DNA from 2 places in the Arthrobacter sp. FX8 genome. Region 1 is predicted to be linked to the other one. Evidence: riboswitches for the same ligand, from Rfam matches in the RefSeq annotation. Region 1 holds a riboswitch; the other holds the start of a gene.
The links. A riboswitch is a leader RNA that binds a small molecule or an ion and turns the genes downstream of it on or off. The one in region 1 is predicted to bind S-adenosylmethionine.
Positions count from the first base shown of each region.

Region 2: linked by a shared signal. The riboswitch ahead of OUO20_RS03480 (bifunctional o-acetylhomoserine/o-acetylserine sulfhydrylase) and the one ahead of OUO20_RS09545 (aminotransferase class V-fold PLP-dependent enzyme) in region 1 are both predicted to bind S-adenosylmethionine.

Region 1 covers NZ_CP113505.1:2,079,157-2,087,348, reverse strand. Annotated here, with positions in the region: gene OUO20_RS09555 (metal-dependent transcriptional regulator) at 1-254, opposite strand, end outside; gene OUO20_RS09550 (class I SAM-dependent methyltransferase) at 300-1,058, opposite strand; partial or broken gene OUO20_RS09545 (aminotransferase class V-fold PLP-dependent enzyme) at 1,160-2,576, opposite strand; SAM riboswitch class IV at 2,613-2,726, opposite strand; gene hisN (histidinol-phosphatase) at 2,879-3,691, opposite strand; partial or broken gene rsgA (ribosome small subunit-dependent GTPase A) at 3,736-4,850, opposite strand; partial or broken gene aroA (3-phosphoshikimate 1-carboxyvinyltransferase) at 4,834-6,220, opposite strand; gene OUO20_RS09525 (DoxX family protein) at 6,227-6,775, opposite strand; gene OUO20_RS09520 (sigma-70 family RNA polymerase sigma factor) at 7,051-7,824, shown strand; gene rsrA (mycothiol system anti-sigma-R factor) at 7,821-8,081, shown strand; gene OUO20_RS21685 (50S ribosomal protein bL37) at 8,186-8,192, opposite strand, start outside.
Region 2 covers NZ_CP113505.1:767,500-775,691, reverse strand. Annotated here, with positions in the region: gene OUO20_RS03490 (MFS transporter) at 1-126, opposite strand, end outside; gene metX (homoserine O-acetyltransferase MetX) at 293-1,408, opposite strand; SAM riboswitch class IV at 1,421-1,536, opposite strand; partial or broken gene OUO20_RS03480 (bifunctional o-acetylhomoserine/o-acetylserine sulfhydrylase) at 1,636-2,957, opposite strand; SAM riboswitch class IV at 3,001-3,115, opposite strand; gene OUO20_RS03475 (VOC family protein) at 3,335-3,973, shown strand; gene OUO20_RS03470 (HNH endonuclease signature motif containing protein) at 4,163-5,749, shown strand; gene OUO20_RS03465 (CPBP family intramembrane glutamic endopeptidase) at 5,795-6,490, opposite strand; partial or broken gene OUO20_RS03460 (DeoR/GlpR family DNA-binding transcription regulator) at 6,685-7,472, opposite strand; gene OUO20_RS03455 (amidohydrolase family protein) at 7,573-8,192, opposite strand, start outside.

The DNA.
Region 1 (8,192 bases):
ATCAGCCGGTGGCGCCGGACCATGGACAGCGCCAGCCGCAGGCCGGCCTCGGTCAGCGTGACGGCGCTGTAGGGCTTGTGGTCCACCAGGCCCTGGTCCTTGAGTTTGCGGACCATTTCCGAAACCGAGGAATTTGCCACCCCCAGCCGCTGTGCGAGCTGGGAGGACGTGATGGGCTTGTCCTGCCATTCGGTAAAGGAATAAATGACCTTGACGTAATCCTCGATCGAGGAGGAGGGCGCGCTGGTCTTCACGAATCCAAGCCTACCGGCTCTGCAGGCGCCATACGGGATGCGCCGTCATGCCTTGACGGCCCGCCAAGCCAGGGTGAGGTAGGGAAGGTCGATTTCCTGGTCAGGGGTGTAGGCAAGGTGTTCGTGCAGGTACCAGTCCAGGTTGGCCAGGACCTTGGCCCGCGTTGACTCGCCGGCCCGGAGGTAGTAGCTGCGGGATTTAGTGAGTTCCATCAGGTCCGTGGTGTCCACTGTGTCCTGCCAGTGGGTGACATGCCCTTCGAGCCCCTGGAACTCCGGGCCGATGACGGGCTTGTGCCCCGGCCGGTAGACGTCGCCTGCGTGCATGATCCGGGAGAGCCGGTGCACCCAGGGCACTGAGGTGTCCAGCTGGTTCCACACCAGGCCGAGGGTTCCGTGCGGGCGCAGCACGCGGGCCAGTTCGGTGCTTGCCGCCAGGGCGTCGCACCAGTGCCACGCCTGGGCTACGGTGACGACGTCGAAGCTGGCGTCGGGCAGGCCTGTCGCCTCGGCAGTCCCCGGCATCGCCGTGGCAGCCGGGTAGTGTTCCGTGAGCTGGGCGAGCATGTCCGCCGAGGGGTCCACGGCCGTGACGTCCAGCCCCATGTCCAGCAGCAGCGCGGTGAACTTTCCGGTACCGGCACCAACGTCGAGGGCTTCATGGGCGTCGGCGGGCACCAGCCACCGGGCTGACTCCTCAGGGTAGCCGGGCCGGACGCGCTGGTAGTGCCTGCCGCCGTCCTGGAAGCTCTGGCCCAGTTCCCTGCGCCGCCCGTGATCAAGCTTGGGGCCACCCCGAACCACGCGTGGCCTCCTTCAGCTGACGTCCTGCGGTACCTTTCGAATTTACCGCATTCCCCTGACGCGCGGTCAGCCGGCTGAAACAGGAGTGGCGGTTTCCGGCGTCAGTCGTCGATGCAGGGCGCTGCGCCGGCTGTTCCAGGGGTGTTGGGCGCCCAGTGCGGGTAGGTGCGGGTGTCGTTGGCAGGGACCCAGCGGCCTGCGTCCACCACGTAGTCCCAGCCCAGCCCGTTGCTCCGGAGCGCCTGGATGCCGGCCAGCAGGCGCTCGGCATCTTCCAGGCGCGAACCGACGCCGAAGCTGGCGCGGAGGGAACCGGACGGCAGGCCCAGGCGCTTCAGCAGGGGATGGGCGCAGAAGCGCCCGTCACGCAGGCCCACGCCATGCTCTGCCGAAAGGTACGCCGCCACCAGTCCTGCGTCGTAACCCTCGACGGAGAAGTTGACCACCCCGATGGTGTCCGTTTCGGGGTTGGTGTCCTTGAAGATCTGGTGAACCGTGACGCCGTCGATCCGCTGGAGTCCCTCCACCAAAAAGGAGCGGATGGCGGACTCGTGGGCGTGCCAGCGTGCCTGGTCCAGGCCTGCAATGACCTGGGTGGCGCGGGCCAGCGTGGCGGCCCCCAGGACGTTCGGCGAGCCCCCTCATGGCGGGCCGGGCCGGTGGCCCAGCTGACGCCGTCGAGCCTGGCTTCCTTGACGGCGCCGCCGCCGGCGAGGTGCGGGACGCCGGCGTCCAGCCAGTCCGGGCGCCCCACCAGGACGCCGGCGCCGAAGGGCGCGTACAGCTTGTGGCCTGAGAAGGCGAGGTAGTCGACGTCATCCGCGCTGATGTCTATGCGGCGGTGCGGCGCGAGCTGGGCCGCATCCACCACGATCCGTGCGCCATGTTCGTGGGCCAGCGCGGCCAGCGCCCGGATGGGGAGGATTTCGCCGGTCACGTTGGAGGCCCCGGTGACCGCGACCAAGCTGACACCGCCCTGTCCAAGCTCGGCACGTACGGCCTCAAGGGTGCCGGTGATGGTGTCGGCGGCGACGATGCTGCGGTGCGGGACGCCCTGCCACGGCAGGAGATTGGCGTGGTGTTCGATGTCCAGGTACAGCACTTCGCCGTCGTGGCGGCCATCGGTCACGGGAAGGCAGCCGGCCAGCAGGTTCAGCGAATCCGTCGTGTTGCGGGTGAAGATGACCGAATCATCCGGGCGGCCGCCCACGAAATCCCTGACGATGCTGCGCGCGTTCTCGTACACGGAGGTGCTGATCTGGGATGCGTATCCTGCCCCGCGGTGGACGCTGGCGTAGTAGGGGAGGATCTCATTCAGGTAAGCGGACACTACGGACAGTGCCGGGGCGGAGGCGCCGTAATCGAGGTTGGCGTACCGCACGTGGCCGCCCGAAATCAGGGGCGCCTGGATTTCGGCGCCGGTGACGGCAGCGAGCGGCCGGCCGGCTGCGGCGTGGCGTGCATGGGGGACGGCAGCTTCGGCAATGACGGGCTGGGGGAGACGGTGGCAGTTGTCACAGAGACCTCACTTGGTACAGGACTCCGGCATAGTGGAATCCGCGCTTGCCGCATCCGCTCCGGACCGGCCTGGTCGTCACCCGGGGCACCCCACCGCGAATGGAGGGTTGCCGGCCAGCAAACCGGGGTTTTGCGCTGGCACTCGTGACCTGCATAAAAGCGTAGGACATGGGGCGGCCAGGACTGAAGCCGCGGCAATTGTTAAGGGCTTTGTTACGCGCCCCCGAATAAACGACGCCGGGCACCTGCCTTGGGAGGTGTCCGGCGTCGCATTATTCGTTCAAACGTGGAAAGCGCGTGAGTTACAGCAGATCGTCCAGGTACGGGTTCAATCGGTGCAGGACCTCCGAGTGCAGGATTGAGTTCGTGGCCAGGGCGTTCCCGCCGAACGGGCCGTCCTCGCCTTCCAGGGATGTGAACCGGCCGCCGGCCTCCACCACGATCGGCACCAGGGCAGCCATGTCATAGAGGTTCAGCTCGGGTTCGCAGGCGATGTCCACGGAGCCCTCGGCCACCATGCAATACGACCAGAAATCCCCGTAGGCCCGGGTCCGCCAAACGTCCTCGGTAAGGCCGAGGAACTCGTCAAGGTTTCCGCGTTCCTTCCACCCGCCCAGGCTGGAGTAGGAGAGGGAGGCGTCGGAAAGCTTCGACACGTTGGACACGCGGAGGCGGGTGGCGGCGGCAAGGGACCTGCCCATGTACGCGCCCATGCCTTTCGCCGCCCACCAGCGCTTGCCCAGGGCCGGGGCGCTGACGACGCCCACCACCGGTTCGCCCTCATCCACGAGGGCGATCAGCGTGGCCCATACGGGAACGCCGCGGACAAAGTTCTTGGTTCCGTCAATGGGGTCGATGATCCAGCGCCGGGAACCGTGGCCGGTGCTGCCGAATTCCTCGCCCAGGACGGCGTCGCGGGGGCGTGAACGGGAGAGCTGGCCCCGGATGGCTTCCTCGGCGGCCTTGTCCGCGTCGGTGACCGGCGTCAGGTCCGGCTTGGTCTCAACGTGGAGGTCCAGGGCCTTGAAGCGGCTCATGGTCTGGTCATCCACGGAGTCGGCCAGGACATGGGCCAGGCGCAGGTCATCGTTGTAGCTCGAAGCGGGTTGGATCATGGTTCCAAACTACCGTCTGTGGACGGTTCTGCCGGGAGAACGCGTCAGTTGACGCTGCCGAGCTCCTTGGTTTCCTGTGCTTCCATCCTCGGGTCCGTACCAAGCAGGCGCCGCAGCGAGGCCAGCCGGGCCGCGCCGGTGGGACCTGCGTGTCCGCCTGCCACCCAGTCGTCGAGGCCGCAGTTCACTGCGGTTGCGGTGTGCTTGCAGCCCCGTTCGCAGTTCTCGATGCCGGGGAGAGGTCCGGGAAGGAGCGCAGGATGCGGTCAGGGTCCACGTGCGCCAGGCCAAAGGAACGGATGCCGGGGGTATCGATGATCCAGCTGCCGGGAGGCGCGTCCGCCAACCGCAAGGCAAGGGCCGACGACGACGTGTGGCGGCCGCGCCCGGTCACGGCATTCACGCCGCCGGTGGCCCGCTCGGCGCCGGTCAGGGCGTTCACCATGGTGGACTTGCCGACGCCGGAGTGCCCCAGCATAACGGTGACCTTGCCATCGAGATGGTCCCGCAGCGCCGCCACTGCGGCGCTGTCCAGCCGCGCCGAGAGCCCGTCATCGGACCGGGCATCGATTCCCGACGCCTGCGCATCCGCCGTCTTGCTGATGATCACCGGGAAGTCCAGGTGCGTGTAGTTGGAAAGCAGTTCCGCGGGGTCTTTGACGTCGGCCTTGGTGACCAGCAGGATGGGTTCGATTCCGGCGTCGTATGCGGCCACGAGCGCGCGGTCGATGAACCCCGTGCGGGGTTCCGGGTTGGCGGCAGCCACCACGATCACCAGTTGGTCGGCGTTGGCCACCACCGCGCGCTCCACGGGGTCGGTGTCGTCGGCGCTGCGGCGCAGGAGGGTGTGGCGGTCCTGGATCTTCACCAGCCGGGCCAGCGTGTCCGGCGCGCCGGACACGTCCCCCACGAGCGAGACGAAGTCGCCTGCCACAACGGGCGAGCGCCGAAGTTCCCGGGCGCGCGCGGCAATGACAACGCGCTCATTCTCCGAGTCCTCGTCCACTACCGCGGTGTACCGCCCGCGGTCCACCGTGATGATCCGTCCGGTCACGGCGTCGTCGTGGCTGGGGCGGTCTTTGGTGCGCGGCCGGGAGCCCTTCTTGCTGGGACGGATCCGAACGTCCGATTCGTCCCAGGAATCAGTGCTCCGCGCCACTGCCGCGCCCTTCCGGTCCGGCGGCGGACCCTTCTCCCTGGGCCAGCATGCCGGCCCACAGCTGCGGGAAATCCGGCATGGTCTTGGCCGTGGTGCCGATGTCCTCCACCTGGACGCCTTCGACGGCGAGTCCCAGGATTGCGCCGGCCGTGGCCATGCGGTGGTCGGCGTAGCTGTGGACGACGCCGGCGTGCAGCCGGGCGGGCCGGATCACCAGGCCGTCGCTGGTTTCCTCGGCGTCGCCGCCCAGCCGGTTGATCTCCGATACCAGGGCCGCGAGCCTGTCCGTCTCGTGTCCCCTCAGGTGGGCGATGCCGCTGAGGCGGGAAGGCCCCGTGGCAAGGGCACACAGGGCCGCGACCGTGGGAGCCAGTTCACTGGTGTCCGCGAAGTTGCCGCCCTTGATCTCCGGGCCGCCGGTGACGGTCAGGACACCGTCAGCCAGGGTGACCGAGGCGCCCATGCTGGCCAGGATTCCGCGCCACAGGTCTCCCACCTGCTGCGTTTCATCAGGCCAGTTGGGAATCCGTACGGTGCCCCGCGTGGCCAGGGCCGCGGCCAGGAAGGGCCCGGCGTTGGAAAGGTCCTGTTCAATCCGCTGGTCGAAGGCGCGGATGGGTCCCGGCGCCACCACCCAGTGGTTGGGGACGGAGTCGTCCACTGAAACGCCGGCACCGCGCAGGACGGCCACTGTCATGTTGATGTGGTCCAGGCTGGGTACCGGCTTGCCCACGTGTTCCAGGTGCAGGCCGTCGTCGAACCTTGCGCCCACCAGGAGGAGGGCGGAGACGAACTGCGAGGAGGCGCTGGCATCGATCACCAGATGGCCGCCGCGGACTGCGCCGTTGCCTTCCACCACAAAGGGAGCGACGACGGCGCGCTGCCGTCTTCGGCGGAAACGGCCACGCCCAGGGCTTTGAGGGCCTCGATGATGGTTCCCATGGGGCGCTTGCGGGCGTGGGGATCGCCGTCGAACACGCTGGCTCCGTTGCGGAGCGCCGCCAGCGGCGGAACGAACCGCATGACGGTGCCGGCAAGTCCGCAGTCGATCCTGGTGTGGGACGCGGCCGCTGCCGCCGGCAGCGGAACCACCTCCAGGTCGGGCCCAAAGGCACCGTCCCCGGGCACTTCGGTGATGACGGCACCGAGCTGCCGCAGTGCGTCGACCATGAGTGCGGAGTCCCTGGAATGCAGGGGGCCCGCAGCCGGGACGGGCCGTCCGCGAGGGCTGCCAGGACCAGGTACCTGTTGGTCAGGGACTTCGATCCGGGCACCGTCACGGTGGCGTTAACGGGCCGGGACGCAAAGGGTGCGGCCCAGTGCTGGACAGGCGTTCCGGACCCGTCCCGGGTGGCAACTGCTGCGGTCATTCGTGTTTATGCTCCCGTAGCGTGTTCGACGGCGCGGCGCACGGCCTTGTCCGCCTTGTTCAGCTTCTTGGTGGTGGTCCTGCGCGCGTCGGCGGCCAGGTGCGAGGCGTTCCGACGGGCATCGGCCGCCAGGTGCTCGGCGCGCCAGGCCAGGCCGGGCTTGCCGGCGGTGTCCACGGAAGCGAGCAGGGCGCCGCCGCTCAGCGAGAGGTTCTTGAGCAGCTGGTTCCGGCGGCTTTCGCGGCCTTCCTTGCTGCTGATATCCGCGCTGCGCCATTCAACGAAGGTGTTCAGGAGCGAAATCACCGTCAACAGGCCCGCGGAGAGCCGGGAAAACTTGCCAAGGCCGAACAGGACGCCGGCCCCTACCTGGGTTCCGCCAATCACACGTGCGAGGGTGGTTTCGTTCGCCTGGAAGGGAAGCGAGGCTGCAGCCTTACGCAGCAGCGGTGAGAGCTGCTGAGCGGTGTCGTCTGCGTTCCTGAGCTTATCCAGTCCGGCGAGAACGAAACTGGAGGCGAGCATGGGCCGTGCGAGCGTGCGGACAAAGGACATGGATTTCCTCCTGGATGGACGAGCCGCGCCGAGCGGCGGAGTCGGTCCTAGTCTTGCACTTTTGGGGAATATTTGCCCGTGGGAGGCGGTTATGGCAAACAGGTCCGCAACAGGGGCCTGACAATCATTCACCCGAAACAGAGCGGAGTTGGCCCTTGGGGAAGGTGTTGGACGGAACCAGGCAGGCGGGCCCGGTGGCAGTGGACAAGCTGGCCTCGGAACCGCCGGAATACGGCACGCCCCGGGCAGGGAGCCTGACAGTAGACTTGAAGGCAATGAACACCCTGGATCCGGCCGTTACGGCCATGTATGAGGCTACCCCCGGCGAAGCAAACGGCAGGGCCGGCACCGCGCCTGTGCCTGCCGGACAGGCAGGCCCTGAATCATTGGCCGCAGAAGCGGATGCCGAGGATGCCACGCTGGACGTCGCCACGGAGAGCGTGGAGGAGCGCCGCCTTCGCTTTGAGCGGGATGCCATGCAGTACGTCGACCAGCTGTATTCCGCTGCCATGCGCATGGCCCGGAACCCGTCCGACGCGGAGGATCTGGTCCAGGAGGCCTACACCAAGGCTTTTTCGGCCTTCCACCAGTACAAGCCGGGAACAAACCTGAAAGCCTGGTTGTACCGGATCCTGACCAACACGTACATCAACCTCTACCGCAAGAGGCAGCGTGAGCCCCTGCAGTCCAACTCGGACAGCATTGAGGACTGGCAGCTGGCACGGGCGGAGTCGCACACCTCGAGCGGACTGCGCTCAGCCGAGGCTGAAGCCCTGGATCACCTTCCGGATTCGGACGTGAAGCGGGCGCTGCAGGACATCCCCGAAGAATTCCGGCTGGCGGTCTACTTCGCCGACGTTGAGGGCTTTGCCTACAAGGAAATCTCGGACATCATGAACACGCCCATCGGCACTGTGATGTCCCGGCTCCACCGCGGCCGGCGAATGTTGCGGGACATGCTCGCGGAATACGCCGCCGAGCGGGGATTTAAAACGGCCGCAGATGCCTCGGATGCGGCAGGAAGCAAAGCACAGGAGAACAGGAAATGAGCGACTGCCAGGGATTGGGCGATTGCGACGACACCAGGATGCAACGCATCTACGAATACCTTGACGGGGCGCTGACCCGCGAGGACCTCACGGAAATCAAGAACCACCTTGATGACTGCCCTGAGTGCACGGAACAGTATGACCTGGAGTGCGTCATCCGCAATATGGTCAAGCGCTCCTGCACGGAGTCCGCGCCGGACAACCTGAAGAACGCCATCCTGGACAGGATCCACACCATCCGTCCCGTGGAGGCCTAGGAACAGGCACGCGTTGCGCCGGTCAGGGCCGCAGACAGCAAAGGACCCCGGAAGCCGTTTGGCTTGCGGGGTCCTTCGCTTGAACCGTAGTTCCTGGCATTTGCCTAGGTG
Region 2 (8,192 bases), 1.3 Mb from region 1:
GTAGAGGAAGAACTCGTACCACTCAACAACGGTTCCGGCCATGGAGGCCGTAACCACTTTCTTAAGGCCTGAAGCCTTGACGTCGGTTTCCTCTGTGCGCCTTGCGGCGGAGCTTTCCGTACTCATGCGAACTCCTTCGGCGTCGTCGTCGACACCACGGGGACCAATCAATGGCGGCCGGGTGTGATGCACACCACGAACGCACCGGATTCGATTGAGTATGGTCTGCCTGCGGTGCAACCTCAACGCCGATTAGTGCAGAAGGCATCTGCAGGAATGCACATGCGGGGCGCTAGGCCAGGAAGCTGCTCCGGAGCTGGCTGCCCAGCTGCCCGATCTCTGTCAGGAACCCGTCGTGCCCGATCGGCGCCTGGATGACGTGCACGTCCACGTCCCCCGGCAGGGCCTGGGCCAGCTCACGGGACTGCGACGGGAAATACAGCCGGTCCGAATCCACGGCGGCCACGAAGAACCTGGCGGTGGACCTGGCCAGGGTTTCGGCCAGGGTTCCGCGGCCCCGGCAGATGTCATGGCTCATCAGCGCCTCGGTGAGGGCGATATAGCTGTTGGCGTCGAAGCGCTTCACGAGCTTGCTGCCCTGGTGGTCCAGGTAGCTTTCCACCTGGTAGCGGCCGCGGGCGGCCAGAGCCTCACCCTTCAGGGGCGACTCCGGCGCCTGGGGTTCCCGGCCGAAGCGGCCTTCCAGTTCAGCCGCGGACCGGTAGGTGATGTGGGCAATGCGCCGGGCAAGTGCCAGCCCGGCTTCCGGGCAGGGGCCGCCATAGTAGTCGCCGCCGTTGAAATGTGGGTCCTGCCGGATGGCCAGGGTCTGGGCCTGCGCGAAGGCGATCTGTTCCGCCGTGCTCGCGGCACCCACGGAGATGACGGCGCAGCGCTGCACCCTCTCCGGGTAGGTCACTGCCCATTCAAGGGCGCGGGCGCCGCCCATGGATCCGCCCAGGACAGCGAACCAGCTGCTGATGCCCAGCTGGTCAGCCAGCCGGGCCTCTGCCACCGTGCTGTCCCGCAGGGTGACCAGGGGGAAGCGGGAGCCCCAGGGGGCTCCGTCCGGGGCGGCCGAGGACGGGCCCGTGGACCCGTAGCAGCCGCCCACGATGTTGACGGACACCACGAAGAACTTGTCCGTGTCCACGGGAGCGCCGGGACCGGCCAATTGTTCCCACCAGCCTTCTTCGTCCGTGTCACCGCGGGTCACGTGGGTGCTGCCGGTCAGGGCGTGCTCGATCAGGATGGCGTTGCTGGCGTCGGCGTTGAGCGTGCCCCAGGTTTCGTAGGCCAGCGTGACGTCCGGGAGGTATCCCCCGGCTTCAAGTTCCAGCCCTCCGATGGAGGCGTAGCGGACAATTCCGTGTTCGGGGATGGTGGTTCGGGCGACGGTAACCGTCATGGCAAGACCTCTTCTACGCGCTTGCCTGCCGTCGTCTGACCGGCAGGCCAGGTCCTCACCCGGGGCACCCCACCGCGGATGGAGGGTTGCCGGCCAGCAAGCCGGGGCTGTCACTGGCACTCATGACCTGGTTCGAGTGTACGAAACACCCCCGCTCCAGGCCAAGAGTGTGACTGGTTGTGACTTCCCCGCTTGCCGGCCCTCCCGGCGTCAGCCCTGGCGCGCTTTTAGCTCTGGGCGCCTTTGGCAGCGCGGAAACCCGCTTCCAGGTCGGCCAGGATGTCATCGATGTGCTCCAGGCCAACAGAGAGCCGGACCAGTCCCGGATTCACCCCGGCCACCGCTTGCTGCTCCGGCGAGAGCTGGCTGTGGGTGGTCGACGCCGGGTGGATGACCAGGGAGCGGACGTCGCCGATGTTGGCCACGTGGGAGTGCAGCTCCAGGGCGTCGACGAAGCGCTTGCCCGCCTCCGCTCCGCCGGCAAGGTTGAAGGCCACGACGGCGCCCGTTCCCTTGGGCCCGTACTTGCGGCCACGCTCGTACCAGGGGCTGGAGGGCAACCCGGCGTAGGCGACGGATTCGACGTCGTCCCGTCCTTCCAGCCAGCGCGCCACTTCCGTGGCGTTGGCAACGTGGCGTTCCACCCGCAGGCTCAGCGTCTCCAGGCCCTGGGAGATCAGGAAGGCGTTGAAGGGGAAACCGCCGAGCCAAGGTCGCGCAGCAGCTGGACGCGGGCCTTGAGGATGTAGGAGAGGTTGGCACCCAGCGCACCGTCGGCGCCTAGGTCGCGGGCGTAGACCAGGCCGTTGTAGGTGGGGTCCGGGGTGTTGAAGCCGGGGAACCGTTCAGGGTCCTTGCCGAAGTCGAATTTGCCGGAGTCCACGATCACGCCGGCAATTGCGGAGCCGTGGCCGCCCAGGTATTTGGTGGCGGAGTGGATCACGATGTCCGCACCCCACTCCAGTGGGCGGATCAGGTAGGGCGTGGACAGGGTGTTGTCCACGATCAGTGGCACGCCTGCCTGGTGGGCCACCTCGGAGATGCCTTCGATGTCCAGGACGTCCTGGCGGGGATTGGACACCACTTCACCGAAAAAGAGCTTGGTGTTCGGCTGGACGGCGTCGCGCCACTGGTCCAGGTTGTCGGGATCCTGGACGAAGGTGACCGAGATGCCGAACTTCTTCAGGGTGTGGGCGAACAGGTTGTACGTTCCGCCATAAAGGCTGGGGCTCGCCACAATATGGTCCCCCGCCTCCGCAATGTTCAGCACCGCGAACGTCTCGGCGGCCTGGCCCGAGCTCAGCAGCAAAGCGGCCAGGCCTCCCTCAAGGCTGGCGATCCGCTGTTCGACGGCATCCTGGGTGGGGTTGCCGATCCGGGTGTAGATGGGCGCAAGTTCGGCGAGGGCAAAGCGGTTGGCTGCGCTTTCGGCGCTGGGGAACACGAAGGACGTGGTCTGGTAAATGGGGAGCGCGCGGGCTCCGGTGGCACTGTCGGGCTCCTGGCCTGCATGGATCTGGCGGGTTTCGAAAGACCATCCGTTGGACATCTCAGTCTCCTATGACATGGGCCCGGAATGCGTGGGGCAGTACGGGCCGCGCTTGCTTCCGGCTCTTGCCGGACAGCCAGGTCCTCACCCGGGGCACCCCACCGCGGGTGGAGGGTTGCCGGCCAGCGAGCCGGGGCTTGGCGCTGGCGCTCATGACCTGCGCCCAGTCTAGGAACGGGGTAGTCGCCGTGGACAGCATTGTGACGAACAAGGTCGCCCTGCATGGCTTTCGAGCCGCCACAGGTGGGCCGCCCCGCACCCGGCCGGGGACGCCGCCGTCGTCCTTCTTGCCCATGTTCCCGGCCCTTTTCCCGGCCGCCTTTCCAGTAAGGGTACCCTTAGCTGAGAGCCGGATCACAAAGTGCCAAGATGTTGCCATGCGCATGGATCACGTCTCTTACGCCTGTGAACAAGATGGCCTCGCGGCCACTACCGAACGTATTTCATCTGCCCTCGGCGTTGAGGCAGTGAAGGGCGGGGTGCACCCCCGGTTCGGAACCCGGAATATGATCATCCCGCTCGCCGGGCACAAGTACCTGGAAGTCGTAGAGGTCCTGGACCACCCGGCTTCGGACAAGGCACCGTTCGGACAGGCAGTGCGTGCCCGTTCCGCGGCCGGTGGTGGCTGGATGGGCTGGTGCGTCGAAGTGGACGACCTCGCCCCGTTCGAGGCACGCCTTGGCCGCGCCGCGGTGAACGGCAACCGCAAGTTCCCGGACGGCCGGGAGCTGGTCTGGAAACAGATTGGCATCCTTGGCCTTATCGCCGATCCCCAGGTGCCGTACATGCTCAAGTGGGAAGGCGACCCGGCACTGCACCCGTCCAACGCCTACCCCAGCAATCTTAAGATGAGCTGCCTGACCATCGCCGGCTCCGCGTCCCGCGTGACCGAGTGGCTGGGTGAACCGGTGGAGAAGCCGCTTGAGGACGTTGCGGTGGAGTGGGTCGCCCCGCACGGAACTCCGGGCATCCTGTCGGTCACGTTTGAAACCGCCAACGGAGCCGTCACCATCTGACGCTCCACCCCAGCCTCCCGGAATGTCCGGGAGGGGGTTCGCCGGGCCAGTACCCGGATCAGCTTCGGCCGCCATCAGGTGGTGACAACGGCGTCACTACCCGATGGCGGCCGAATTCATTTAAGTGGCTGCTTCCTACATCGCTGCGATCCAGGTCTGAATGTCGGTGCCTCGCTGGATGATGTGGGTATGGGAATCGGCACGGATGTTGGGGTGGTTTTGGAGGGTGTTTCTGTCTCTGTTGCTGCCCTCGATGCGCTGGACCGTGAGGATCATATCCTTGCCGCCGGGACCGGTGTTGGCGCTGACGTGGATGTGCTGCAGCGGCGCTATGAGCTCCGGCTGGAACGGCTGGAGGCAGTCTCCCGGGTCGAGGCTCAGCTCGCGGCGGTGAAGGCCCGTGACGCGGCAGAAGCGGTCGAAATCCAGCAGGCACTGCTTGCCCCCGACGCCCCGGTGAATGAGCGCATGTTTTCGGAGATGTCCGCGGTGGAGGAGATCGCCGGAGTCCTTAGCATCAGTTCCGCGGCCGCGGGTGCTTTGGTGGAACAATCCCGCCGGGTGGGTTCCCTGCCGCCGCTCCTGGGCGCCCTGTCAGCCGGTGACCTGTCGTGGCAGCATGCCAGGATCGTCGCCGATGAAACCGAGGGGCTCACCCCCGACGGGGCTGCTGCCTTGGTGGCGCACTTCTTCGACCCCGACGCCCCCAACCCCGCCCGCGGCGCCGCGCCCGGCGAACTCGTCCCCGCCCGGTTCCGCGCCAAGGTCCGCGCCTGGCGGGAACGCCACCACCCCGAAACCCTCGCCAAACGCCACGCCAAAGGCGTCGCGGACCGGCGGATGGAATACACCCCGGACCGCGACGGCATGGCCTGGCTCTCGCTCTACCTCCCCGGTGACACCGCCTGCGCCATCTGGAACCGCACCACCGCCACCGCCCGCGGACTCCAGGGCCCTGACGAGCCCCGCACCCTCACCCAACTCCGCCCCGACATCGCAGCATCATTCCTCCTCGGCGCAGGAACCCCTGCGGGCGAGGCTGCCGGGAGTAGTGCGGATGTTGGACGAGCTCCCACTCCGCGGGCCGATGTCCTGGTCACCGTGCCGGTCTTCGCGCTGCTCGGGCTGACCGATGAGCCGGCGGTGCTGGACGGCCTGGGCCCGATCCCGGCGTCGATGGCACGGAGGCTTGTCGCGGACGGGGCGGAGTCGTTCTACCGGGTCCTGGTCGACCCCCGCGACGGGGCACCACTGGAGATCGGACGCACCCGCTACCGGCTCCCCGAAACCATCAAACAATGGATCCGCATGCGGGACCGGAAATGCACCTTCCCCGGCTGCAGCAACCACACCCCCGACAACCACACCGACCACCTCACCGCCTGGGAACACGGCGGCAGAACAGACATCCGGAACCTGGCCCAGCTTTGCCCCAAACATCACCGTTTGAAGCACGCCCGCGCCTGGACCCCCGACCCCGCCACCAACAACGGACCGCCCGGCTGGACCTCACCCACCGGCCGCCACTACAACCCCGAACACCACGACCCCCAACCAACCCACTGGCCGCCAGGAATAGTGCCGCTTGCCGCCGTTCCAGCCTGGCCGGAACCGGAAATGGAAGAACCGGAAGTGGAGGAACCCGACGGCGACAACCTGCTGGACCCGGAGGACCTTTTCGCTGCTGATGCCCTCTGGGACGACTTCTACGCGAAACCCTTCGTGTTGCCACCAGACCCACAAGCAGACTGGCCGTTGCTGCTGACGCTGATGTGACAGCAACAAGCATGGCTGGAGCCGCGCAGGCTGGTGTCCCGGGTCCTACCCCAACCCCATGGCTTTGCCGAACAGGCTGAAGCCAACGAAGGCCACGATATCCAGCAGGGCGTGGGCGATGACCAGTGGCATGACCCGGCGGGTCCGGGTGTACAGCCAGGCAAAGACCACGCCCATCACGGCGTTGCCAATGAAGGGACCAAAGCCTTGGTAGAGGTGGTAGCTGCCGCGCAGCACGGAGCTCGCCGCAATGGCCAGCGGCATGCTCCAGCCGAACTTGCCAAAGCGGTCCAGGAGGTAGCCCACCACAATGACTTCCTCAAGCACGGCATGCCGCATGGCGGACAGGATGAGGACAGGCACGGTCCACCAATAGGCATCCAGGGCGCTGGGGATGATGGCGGTGGTAATTCCGAGCGCCCGGCCGGCCGCATAGAGACCCAGCGAGGGTACGCCGATCAGTCCAGCCAGTCCGAGGCCCTGGAGCAGATCCCTGCCGGGCCGGGCAAAATTGAACCCCAGTTTCTGAAAGGCAGAGCGGGAGGTGCCCGCCTCGCCCGGCACTGCCTGGCGCTGGTCCGTCAGGAAGTAGAAGACCAGCAGCACGGGCACCAGCGCAAAGATGATGTCCAGCAGCTGATATGTGAGGTCGAAGTATTCGCGGGTGCTCTGGGAGCGGTTCAGGGTGGACGTGCCCTCGGCAAGCGGGGCGCGTGTCATCTTGTCCAGCAGCTGCACCACGGAGTAGACAGCCGACTGGCCCAGGGACAGGCCCAGGACGATCCATACTTCGAGCCGAAGGCGACGGCGGGAGGAACCAGCATGTTCCCATCTTGCCTTCAGTTTCTGGATCCGGCCTGATGGAGCGGCTGGTGTCCGCAGTCGTAAGCGGGCAGCGGTGCGCCGCCGGAGGAGCCCGGTGCCGACTGTTCGGGTCAGGCGGGCGCGACAATCACTTCCGTGCCGTTGGCTTCAAAGGCAGCCTTGTCGCGGGGCGAGATGCCGGCATCGGTGATCAGCCGGGTGAAGTTGTAGCCGTCCATGGTGGCGAAGGCCCGCACGCCCACTTTGGAGGAATCGGCCAGGACGTAGGACACCCTGGCCCTGCTGGCCAGCAGCGCATTGACGGAGGCCTCCCCTCCCCCGTGTTGGTGGGCCCGACTTCGGGATCGATGCCGTTGACGCCGATGAAGGCGATGTCCAGCACCACCTTCTGCATGATGATGTCCGTATAGGGCCCCACCAGTTCATAGGACCGCGGGTTGAGGATTCCACCGGTCACCATCACCTTGATGTTGGGCCGTACGGCCAACTGGCCCGCGATGTTGATGGCGTTGGTAACCACGGTGAGGGTGGGCTGGTTGGAGGGGGCGTTCAGGTCTTCCCGGGTGGCCAGGATCTGGGCGAGCGCTGTGCTGGTGGTCCCTCCGCACAGGCCAATCACAGCGCCGGGCCGGATCAGCGCCGAGGCGCACTGCGCGATTTGTTCCTTGGCTTCGGCGTGGTCGTCGCGGTTGTAGCGGCCGGGGAGGTCGTAGGCCAGGGCACCGGTGGTGGCGCCGCCGCGGGTACGCGTCAGCAGCCGGCGTTTGGCGAGGCTGTCCAGGTCACGCCGAGCGGTGGCCGGGGATACGTTGAGGGTGCTGACAATCTCGTCGACCTCCACCTGGCCGGTTCTGGCCAGCAGGTCAAGAATCGCGGTCAGCCGGTCAGTGCGCGTCATGCAAGCGGGGCCTTTCCGTACATCAGCCACCACGATCGATGACGTTTCCTGATTATAACTCAAGGAAAACAGTCAGGAACAATCAAAAAACGGTATGGACCTACCGCTCCCTGGCTCCGGCCCGCCACACAGCGTACGTCAATGGCATGCCGGGACGGTAAGCGAGATGCGTTGCGGACGGGGCGTTGAGCAGGTGCAGGTCGGCGCGGTGCCCGACGGCGATGGACCCCACGGCGCGTTCACCATCCGCATCGCGCCCGCTTTCCTTGTGCAACGCCAGTGCGCCGCCATAGGTGGCGGCGCGGACGGCCTCATGCACGCTCAGGTGCATCTGGAGGACGGCGGTGGTGACGCAGAATGCCATGGAACTTGTATACGACGTTCCGGGATTGCAGTTGGAAGCGAGCGCCACCTGCACACCGGCGTCGAGAAGCGTGCGGGCTGGGGCCAGCGGCTGGCGGGTTGAGAGGTCGCAGGCCGGGAGGCAGGTGGCCACAGTGCCCCGCTCGCCTGTGCCGGTGGCGGGGTCCCACCCGGACCAGGAAGCCGCAAGGGACTTCACGTCCTGCCCGGCCAGGTAGTTGACGTGGTCCACGCTGGCGGCAGCCATCTCCACGGCAAGCTGCACGCCGGGGCCCTCACCCAGCTGGTTGCCGTGCACGCGCAGGCCCAGTCCGGCGTCGCGGCAGGCCGTCAGCACGCGGCGGGACTGTTCGGCCG